DNA from 3 places in the Mesorhizobium sp. M1406 genome. Region 2 is predicted to be linked to each of the others. Evidence: predicted binding sites of a transcription regulator. Region 2 holds the regulator's gene; each other region holds the start of a gene.
What was found. Region 2 encodes LexA, which represses DNA repair genes until DNA is damaged. Its sites were predicted from a motif close to TGTTCNNNNTGTGTTCNG; they were not measured.

Region 1 (3,277 bases), on a different contig from region 2:
CGGCACATAGAGCAGGCCGAGCTTCTCGTCGGCACTCGGCGTCGACCACATGTTGGGCGAGTTGGCGGTGTAAGTCTGGTCGGCCGCCAGCGGCGTCGTCTGGTCCGGATTGCCGGAATCCCAGTTCCATAGCAGCTTGCCGGTGGCAGCGTCGTAGGCGCGGATGACGCCGGACGGCTCCTGGGTCGAATAATTGTCGTTGACCGCGCCGCCGACGATGATCTTGCCGCCTGATATCAGCGGCGCCGAGGTCGAGTAATAATAGCCCGACTTCGGATAGGGCATGTTGGTCAGAAGGTTCAGCGTGCCGGCCTCGGCGAAGCTGGGGCAGACCTGGCCGTTGGCGGCGTCGAGCGCGATCAGCCGCGCGTCCGAGGTCGGCAGGTAGACGCGGGCAGCGCATGGCTGGCCGGCGGCGATGGCCGCATCGGCATAATAGGACACGCCGCGGCAGGTCTGGTGCTGGCGGTCCTTGTCGAGCTTGACCTTGGGATCGTAGCGCCATTTCTCCTTGCCGCTCGCGGTGTCGATGGCGATGGCGAAATTGTGCGGCGTGCAGATGTAGAGCGTGTCGCCGATCTTCAGCGGCGTCACCTGATAGGTGGTCTCACCGACATCGTCCGGTCCCTTGACGTCGCCGGTGCGATAGGTCCAGGCGGGCTGCAGCTTGGCGACATTGTCCGGCGTGATCTGGTCGAGCGGCGAATAGCGCTGGCCGAACTGCGTTCGGCCGTAATAGTGCCATTCGCCGGCCGGCACATCGTTGCCGAGGTTGGCGTTGGTGACCACCTTGTCGGTGCCGAGTTCGCCGGCAATGTCCTTGGGATCGGCGGTCATCGAATAACCAGCGACGGCAAGCGATGCCAGCACGGCAAGGATGAGCGGCGCGCGCGCGTCGGAGCCGACAAGACCTCGCCTCGCCCAGGGCGTCAGCAGCCATAGCGCCACAAGCACGATGATGCCGCCGCGGGGCCCAAGTTCCCACCAGTCGAAGCCGGTCTCCCAGACGGCCCAGGCCAGCGTTCCGAGCACGATCGCCGCGTAGAGCCACAGCGCGGTCGATCTGCGTCGGTAGAGCAGCCAGGCGGCGATAAGGAAGGCGAGGCCGGCGACGATATAATACCAGCTGCCGCCCAGCGAAGCTAAGCGGATACCGCCGCCGCCGAGCGCCAGGCCTATGAGCAAGAGGACGAGGGAGGTGATGGTGACAGCCAAGATGATACTCCTTCGACTGTTGCGCTTTGCGACGCCAAGGACAGCCCGACGCAATCGTTCCTGCCCCAGACACAACTTTCTCCTGACCGCCGCGCCTGTCAAGTTGGCCACACGCCATGGTGGCAATCCGTCTTGCCTGTATCAGGGTTTCCAGCAGTCTCGGCGCCATGACGACCGACGAGGCGCGCTCGTTCGGTTTTCGTCGCTCTCGGTTACCGCAAGGCCTGAACGGCGATATCAGGCACTTTACCGGAACAAAACGTAGACACTTCTGGTCTTTCGCCCCCGAATCACTACATTCGGGGCGATGTCCGGCTTTTCCGAAGACATGCCCTTTTTCGACGAACCCAATGCGCGGCCCTCGGCCCCGTCGGGCATTGCCGCGCGCGCCATGGCTGCCCGCAGCGGCCACAACAATGCACCAGACTATCTGAAGGGCCTCAACCCGGAACAGCGGCTGGCGGTGGAAACCACCGAAGGCCCGGTTCTCGTGCTGGCCGGCGCCGGCACCGGCAAGACGCGTGTCCTTACCACCCGCATCGCTCACATCCTCGCCACCGGCAAAGCCTTCCCGTCGCAGATCCTTGCGGTGACCTTCACCAACAAAGCCGCCCGCGAGATGAAGATCCGCATCGGCGTCCTGATCGGCGAAGGCAATGTCGAGGGCATGCCCTGGCTCGGCACCTTCCACTCGATCGGCGTCAAGCTGCTGCGCCGCCATGCCGAACTCGCTGGCTTGAGATCCGATTTCACCATCCTCGACACCGACGACGTCGTGCGGCTGATCAAGCAGCTGATCCAGGCCGAGGGACTCGACGACAAGCGCTGGCCGGCCAAGCAGTTCGCCCAGATGATCGACGGCTGGAAGAACAAGGGGCAAGGCCCGGCCGACATCGCCGAGGGCGACGCGCGCGCCTTCGCCAACGGCAAGGGCCGGGAGCTCTACAAGGCCTATCAGGCGCGGCTGCAGACGCTGAACGCCTGCGACTTCGGCGATCTTCTCTGCCACCCGATCCGCATCTTCCGCGCCAATCCGGATGTGCTGAAGGAATACCACAAGCGCTTCAAATACATCCTCGTCGACGAGTATCAGGACACCAACACCGCCCAGTACATGTGGCTGCGGCTCCTGGCGCAGCGGCCCCAGTCCTCCCCCCTTGAGGGGGAGGTGCCCGCGAAGCAGGCGGAGGGGGTCGCCGCAGAAGGCACCGCCCAGTCATCAAACACCTTGGCGTCGAGCACTGCCGCGCGGACCCCACCCGACCGGGCTTCGCCCGGCCACCCTCCCCTCAAGGGGGAGGGAAACTCGCGCACCGCCACCGTTAATATTTGCTGCGTCGGCGACGACGATCAGTCGATCTATGGCTGGCGCGGCGCCGAGATCGACAACATCCTGCGCTTCGACAAGGATTTCCCCGGCGCCACCATCATCCGGCTGGAGCGCAACTACCGCTCGACCGCGCACATCCTTGGCGCCGCCTCCCACCTCATCGCCCACAATGAGGGCCGCTTCGGCAAGACGCTGTTCACCGACCGGAACGAGCCGGAGGACGGCAAGGTGCATGTCCACGCCGCCTGGGATTCCGAGGAGGAAGCCCGCGCCGTCGGCGAGACCATCGAGACCTACCAGCGCCAGAAGCACAATCTCAACGACATGGCGATCCTGGTCCGCGCCTCCTTCCAGATGCGCGAGTTCGAGGACCGCTTCGTCACGCTCGGCCTCAACTACCGCGTTATCGGCGGCCCGCGCTTCTACGAGCGCATGGAGATCCGTGACGCGTTGGCCTTCTTCCGCGTCGCAGCACAAGGCGCCGACGACCTCGCCTTCGAGCGCATCGTCAACGTGCCCAAGCGCGGCCTGGGCGAAGCCACCATCCGCCAGATCCACGACACGGCCCGCGCGCTGCGCGTGCCGATGCTGGAAGCCGCCGCCAAGCTCGCCGAAAGCGACGAGTTGAAGCCGAAGCCACGCGCCGCCTTGCGCGAAGTCGCGGCCAACTTCGAGCGCTGGCAGAAGGCACTGGAAACCACGCCGCACACCGAACTCGCCGAGACCATTCTC
Region 2 (3,277 bases):
GAACTCGGCGATCAGCTTGGACGCCTGATCGGAGCCGCGGCCGGCCAGACCGTCGTCTGCGACACGACGTCGACCAACATCTACAAGGTGTTGCATGCGGCGATGGAGATGCGGCCCGGCCGGTTGGCCATCGTCGCCGAGGGTGACAGTTTTCCCACCGACCTGTACATCGCCGAAGGCGTGGCCTCGACCCGGGATGGCGCCTTGCTGCGCCTCGCGGGCGTCGACGCGCCAACCATCGAGGAGCTGATCGACGAAAGCGTCGCGGTGGTGCTGGTCAACCACGTCAATTACAAATCCGGTGAACTGCGCGACATGACGGCGCTGACGCGCAAGGCCCATGCGGCCGGAGCGCTGATCGTCTGGGATCTCTGCCACACCGCGGGCGCTCTGCCGGTCGAGCTCGATCATGCAAATGCTGATTTCGCTGTCGGCTGCACCTACAAATACCTCAACGGCGGTCCGGGCGCGCCAGCCTTCATCTATGCCGCCCAGCGCCACCACGGCGAGATCAGCCAGCCACTCAGCGGCTGGTGGGGGCATGCGAGGCCCTTTGCCTTCGAACGGGGTTATGTTGCCGGCACCGGTATCCGCCGCTTTCTGTGCGGCACGCAGCCGGTCCTGTCGATGCGGGCGCTCAAAGGTGCGCTCGCCATCTGGAACGACGTCGACATGGCGGCATTGCGAAAGAAAAGCGTCGCGCTGACCGAACTGTTCATCCAGCTCGTCGAAGCGAAGTGCGGCGCCTATGGTCTCACGCTGGAGAGCACCCGAGATGCGACCAAGCGCGGCAGCCAGGTGTCGTTCCTTCACGATCAGGGCTATCAAATCATGCGGGCGCTGATCGAGCGCGGCGTGATCGGTGACTTCCGCGCGCCGTCAGCCATCCGTTTCGGATTTACGCCGCTCTATGTCGGCTACAAGGACGTGTGGCTGGCGGTCGAGGTGCTGGAAGACATTCTGCGCACGAGTGCATGGAAGGACCAGCGTTTCGCCGTCAAGGAGGCCGTAACCTGACGCGGCCGTCCCGACGATCTGTCGTCGCGTCTTGCCCCCAGGTCGGATGACGGAGGACGAATTTTTCGGCTCGCGAATGCGTTCGCCGCTGGTAGCCAGCGCAGGCTGCAATAGATTAACCAAGGTTGGCATTTTGGCTTCGTTTCGTTCACGGCAAACGAACGCCCGGAAAGCTGGAAATGCGCCCGTCGCGGATCCATGGGCAGCTCATGCCAGGCTTGAGCCAAGGTGGGCCACAGCCCATTAACCATAACAATTTCAATGCCGGCAAGCGCATTGTGACGGCATACAGTCGTCGACGAGGCCCGCTGGCGAGCGCCAATAATTTCGACCCCCTTAATAAATTCATTAAACTTTAAACAGTTGCGGAACACAACTGGAACAGATAGTGTTTGTTCTGGGTTTGTTTTTCCGATTCTGGTTTCAGGTACCTGGGGGCCGCCATGCTGACGCGCAAGCAACACGAACTGCTGATGTTCATCCATGAACGCCTGAAGGAAAGCGGCATTCCGCCATCCTTCGACGAGATGAAGGAGGCGCTCGACCTTGCCTCCAAATCCGGGATTCATCGTTTGATCACGGCACTGGAAGAGCGCGGCTTCATTCGCCGGCTGCCCAACCGGGCACGCGCGCTGGAAGTGCTGCGGCTGCCGGACTCGATCGCACCCGGCCTCAACGCGGCAAAGAAGTTTTCTCCAAGCGTCATCCAGGGCAGTCTTGGTCAGGCCAGTCTCGGCCAGGGCGGCCTTGGCCGGCAGATCAGGCCAGCGTCTTCGCGGATGTCTTCAGCAGGCAATGACGACGACGTGGTCGCCGCCGTGTCGATCCCCGTGATGGGGCGCATCGCCGCCGGTGTGCCGATCGATGCCATCCAGCACCAGACGCATTCGATCTCGGTGCCGCCAGACATGATCATGGGCGGCGAGCACTATGCGCTGGAGGTCAAGGGCGACTCGATGATCGAGGCCGGCATCTTCGACGGCGACACCGTCATCATCCGCAATGCCGATACGGCGAGCCCTGGCGAGATCATCGTGGCGCTGGTGGATGAAGAGGAAGCGACGCTGAAGCGGTTCCGCCGCAAGGGCGCCTCGATTGCTCTCGAAGCCGCCAATCCGGCCTATGAAACCCGTATTTTCGGGCCAGACAGGGTCAAGGTGCAGGGCAAGCTCGTTGGCCTGATCCGCCGCTACTAAGGCAGCTGCGGTTCAACGACTGGCTTCTCGGGTCTCTTGAAGGGCGGCAGTCCCCTCGCCTCGCGTGAAAACTTGCGTTGCGCGTGCCAGGGCCGATATGGCCTGTCCACGGCGAAGCTGATTGTCGCCGGCGCGGTCGCCGATTGGCGATCGAAGAAGACGGCAGCACTGCCTTTGCGGGCCAGTTGCCGTTTGGTGATAACGAGAACCAGCGGGTTGTGACAGGCGTCATAGGCCGTCGCGTCATTGATGACGATCAGGTCGGCGAAACCACAGGCTTTCCAGGTGTCTTTTCGGTCCTCGACATAGGCAATGAACGCGCCGGACGGATGCCTGGCGACGCAAACGCCTGAAGTGCAATAGAACGGTGCTCCCGGCGGCATTTCAGCCGCATCCGCGACGTCGAATTGACCGTCGCCTTCGTCGAACACCTCCGGCACGATGATGCTTTCGGATGTCAGCGCACGCTTCCAGTTGTCGACGGTGAATTCGTTCGGCCTGGCCCGGCTGACCGCGAGTTCGCCGCCGCCGATCGGCAACGCGACCAGCCTTGCGTCCTCCGAGATCAGCACGTCGGGTGCGCGCGTGTCCGAGACCGTCAGCAGGCCGGCAAGCGCGAAAGGAAGAGCTGCCAGCCGCAGCCATGTCGTCGCCATCGTCGCGATGACAAGGGCAATCGCCACCAGGAGGACAGACTGCCGCGAAATCAAGCCGATTGCGTCGACTGGCGAACGCTCGGAAATCCATCCGGACATTGCGATCATCGCCGTCAGGCCTTTGCCCATTACATAAAGAAAGGGGCCGTCGGCGCCGAATGGCATCGCCAGTGCGCTGAGGACTGCGAAAGGCATGACGACCAGTGATACGATCGGCATGATCGCCAGATTGGCGAACAGGCTGAGCGGCGACACACGCTGAAAATGCCAGATGGCAAACAGCGCCGTGGCGCCGCCGGCGATGATGGAAGTCATGGAAAGGCCGCCTGCCGCCAGCAGGAATTTTCGCGTCAGGAAACCAGGCAGCGACCGCTTTGGCGGCGGTGGTCTCGTCTTTCCCGCACGATG
Region 3 (3,277 bases), on a different contig from region 2:
GTGCAGGGAACCAAGGGCAATTACCGCGTCAATCTGCGCCACGGCGTCAGCCGGCTGCGCTCCGGCACGCGCCACACGGTCGGCATTATTTTTCACGATGCGAAGTGAAGATGGTGAGCCGCCTCACCCCGCCGGAGCATAGCGGTTGATCACCAAGCCGCAGGCATAGGCCTTCGAGCCGAGCAGCGCCAAGTTTTGGAAACCGCCCTGGTCGAAGATGCGGCGTCCGGCACCCAGCACCGCCGGGTTGATGAACAGCTGGAACTCGTCGACCAGCCCGGCCGCGATCAGCGCCGAGGCGAAACCGGCGCCGCCGAAGACGGCCATGTCACCGCCTTCGCCCGCCTTCAGCGTATTGATTTCGCGCGGCAGGTCGCCGCTGGCCAGCCTCGTGCGCTCCCACGCCGATTGCTCAAGCTTGTCGCTCAGCACCACCTTCTGGGCGTCGACGACGCGTTGCGCGAAAGCATAGAACGGGTCGCGCGGAAACTTCTTCGCTGCTTTGCTCCAATGGCTGAGATAGCCCTCCTCCGCCATCTTGCGGCTGAGGAGGATGGTGTCGATGCCGGAAAAGACGGCGTTGAAATCCTGCTTCAGCTCCTCGTCCCAGCCGATATCGTCGCCCCACCCCCAGAGCTGCCAGCGGTGGTCCTCATTGGCGCCGACAAAACCGTCGACCGACATCTGCATCTGCAGGATCAGCTTTTTCATTGTCGTCTCCCGGTCGTCAGGCTCGCAAGAAATTTGGTTTACTTTCGGAACCATTGACCCAAGGTAAAAATGATGTCAATAGTAAAGCGATTTAAAAATGGAAGCATAGAAATGTCGACCCGTGAAAAATCAGGCTGCCCGATCAACCTGTCGCTGGAACTGCTCGGCGACCGCTGGACGCTGCTCATCATTCGCGACCTGGTCTTCGCCGGGAAAAAGCATTTTCGCGAATTCCTGCAGTCCGACGAAGGCATCTCGTCGCGCACGCTGGCCGAGCGGCTGCAGAAGCTGCAGCAGGAAGGCATCCTTACCCGCAGCGAGGACCCGACGCATGGGCTGAAGACTGTCTATCGGCTGACCGAGGCCGGCATCGACCTGCTGCCCGTGCTGGCCACGCTTGGCGCATGGGGCAGCAAGCACCGTAGTGCCGACGACAGACTGGCGCGGATCGCCGACGAGCTAGCGGCGGGCGGCGAGGCCGAACTGGAACGAATGAAGGCGGCGTTGCGAGCGGAGCATGTTGGCTGGTAGTCGCGGTTCCGTGCGCAGCACCACTCTCCTCTGCAAGGTGGCCGCCGCCCCTCATCGCCCTGCCGGGCACTTCTCCCCGTATAGTGACGGGGAGAAGGGGGCTGGCCGCAACGCCGGCATCCATTTTTGCAACGCTGGTGGTTGGCGAAACCGTCGATGAGAGCGCCCCTCTCCGGGGAGAGGATGCCGGCAGGCAGGTGAGGGGCAGCGCTACCGCTGCGGTTTTGGCGACGCATTCGAACCGAGAGCGATTACCTCACCAGGCATTCCGCAAACCGCTCTCCGCTTGACAAATCACCCCCTTTTGTTCTCTATTTGTTCAGGTCTATCAGTAACGTTGGATATGCGGCCGGATGGAAACGACAGCCACCATCCTGCATGCCGATCTCGACGCCTTCTACGCCTCGGTCGAGCAGTTGCTCGACCCGTCGCTGCGCGGCAAGCCGATCGCGGTCGGTCGCGGTGTTGTGCTCGCTGCCTCCTATGAGGCGCGCGCCTTCGGCGTGCGTGGCGGCATGCCGGGACGCAAGGCGCGCGAGCTTTGCCCTGGGCTGATCTTCGTCGGCGGCAATTTCAGCCACTACCAGCGGCTGGGCGACGCGGCGATCAAGGTGCTCGACGATTTCACGCCGCTGGTCGAGCGCATCTCCATCGACGAGGCCTTTGCCGATGTCGCCGGCTGCACGCATTTGTTCGGGCAGCCAGAAGAGATCGCCACGACCATCCGCCGCCGCGTGCGGGCCGAACTCGGCCTGCCGATCTCGATCGGCGTGGCGCGCACCAAGCATCTGGCCAAGATCGCCTCGCAGGTCGCCAAGCCCGACGGGCTGGTGGTCGTCGACCCCGGCAGCGAGCTTGCCTTCCTGCACGATCTGCCGGTCGGCTTGATGTGGGGCGTCGGCCCGGCGACCAGGGCGCGGCTGGCCGAGATCGGCGTCGAGACCATCGGCCAGCTGGCCCGGACCCACAGCGGCGCGCTGACGCGGCTGCTCGGTCCCGCCGCCGGCGAAAAACTCGCCGCGCTGTCGTGGAACCGCGACCCGCGCAAGCTGGAGACGAAGCGCCGGGCGCACTCGGCCGGCGCGCAATCGGCGCTTGGCCAGAAGCCGGCCGTGGCGCGGGTCATCGTGCCCACCCTGCTGCACCTGGCCGACCGTGTCGCCAGCCGGTTGCGCGCCAAGGCGAGGCCCGGCCGCACCGTGACCGTGCGCGTGCGCTTTGCCGATCTCAGCGCCGTCACGCGCTCGATCACGCTCGACCAGCCGATCTCGGCGACAACCATGCTGGCCGAGATCGCCGGCGACCTGGTGCGCGGCGTGCTCGCCGACCATCCGCACGAGAAGCTGATCTCCCTGCTCGCGATCTCGGTCTCACATCTCGAGGAAAGCTTCGAGCTGCAGCTCGAACTGCCCCTCGGCCTCGCCGATGAGAAACGCCGGCCCGGTACCAGGAAAGGGCTGGCACGCTTCGACGCCGACCGCGCCATCGACAAGATCCGCGAACGCTTCGGCAAACAGGCGGTCGGCTATGGCACGGTGGCGCTGGAGGCGGCGCGCTCGGTGCCCGACGAGTTCAGGGAACTGGCGGAGAAGGAATTGTGAGCCGGAGACAGCCGGGCGCTATTGCGTCTCTTCGCCATCCCAGTACCGTCGCACCGCTGCCATGTCGAAAATGCCGTCGCGCCGGCGCAAGGCGTCGACCCCCATCTTGTTGGAATCGGGATAGACGCAGACCTCATTGGGATTGTGCTCGCCGATCATCAGATAGCGGCACGGCCCGGTGCCGCTGTTGAGGAAGGAATGACCAACCGGCCGGCCGGCGGGAAAGCAGGCATAGTCGCCGGCCTTCATCTCGTGGCGCTCCTCGCCAAGCAGCAGCGCCACCTGCCCTTCCAGGATCAGCGCGTGCTCCTCTTCGAGCATGTGGTAGTGCCGGGGCGCCAGGCGCATGCCGGGGGCCGGTGCCTCGATCAGCACGCCGACATGGTAGTCTGGCCGCCCCAGAGCGGCATGGGTCAGATGCCTGGACCGGCCGC

Region 1: NKH03_RS10450 (ATP-dependent helicase) is a predicted target of LexA. The motif match lies at 1,466-1,483, and genes of this name have one in related genera.
Region 3: dinB (DNA polymerase IV) is a predicted target of LexA. The motif match lies at 1,548-1,565, and genes of this name have one in related genera.

Annotation. Positions count from the first base shown of each region.
Region 1 covers NZ_JAMYKW010000008.1:128,784-132,060, forward strand. The annotation lists gene NKH03_RS10445 (glucose/quinate/shikimate family membrane-bound PQQ-dependent dehydrogenase) at 1-1,215, opposite strand, end outside; gene NKH03_RS10450 (ATP-dependent helicase) at 1,523-3,277, shown strand, end outside.
Region 2 covers NZ_JAMYKW010000015.1:41,012-44,288, forward strand. The annotation lists gene kynU (kynureninase) at 1-1,017, shown strand, start outside; gene lexA (transcriptional repressor LexA) at 1,461-2,213, shown strand; gene NKH03_RS15215 (ComEC/Rec2 family competence protein) at 2,210-3,277, opposite strand, start outside.
Region 3 covers NZ_JAMYKW010000052.1:6,670-9,946, forward strand. The annotation lists gene NKH03_RS27625 (2OG-Fe(II) oxygenase) at 1-108, shown strand, start outside; gene NKH03_RS27630 (dihydrofolate reductase family protein) at 124-711, opposite strand; gene NKH03_RS27635 (winged helix-turn-helix transcriptional regulator) at 823-1,242, shown strand; gene dinB (DNA polymerase IV) at 1,596-2,843, shown strand; gene NKH03_RS27645 (cupin domain-containing protein) at 2,862-3,277, opposite strand, start outside.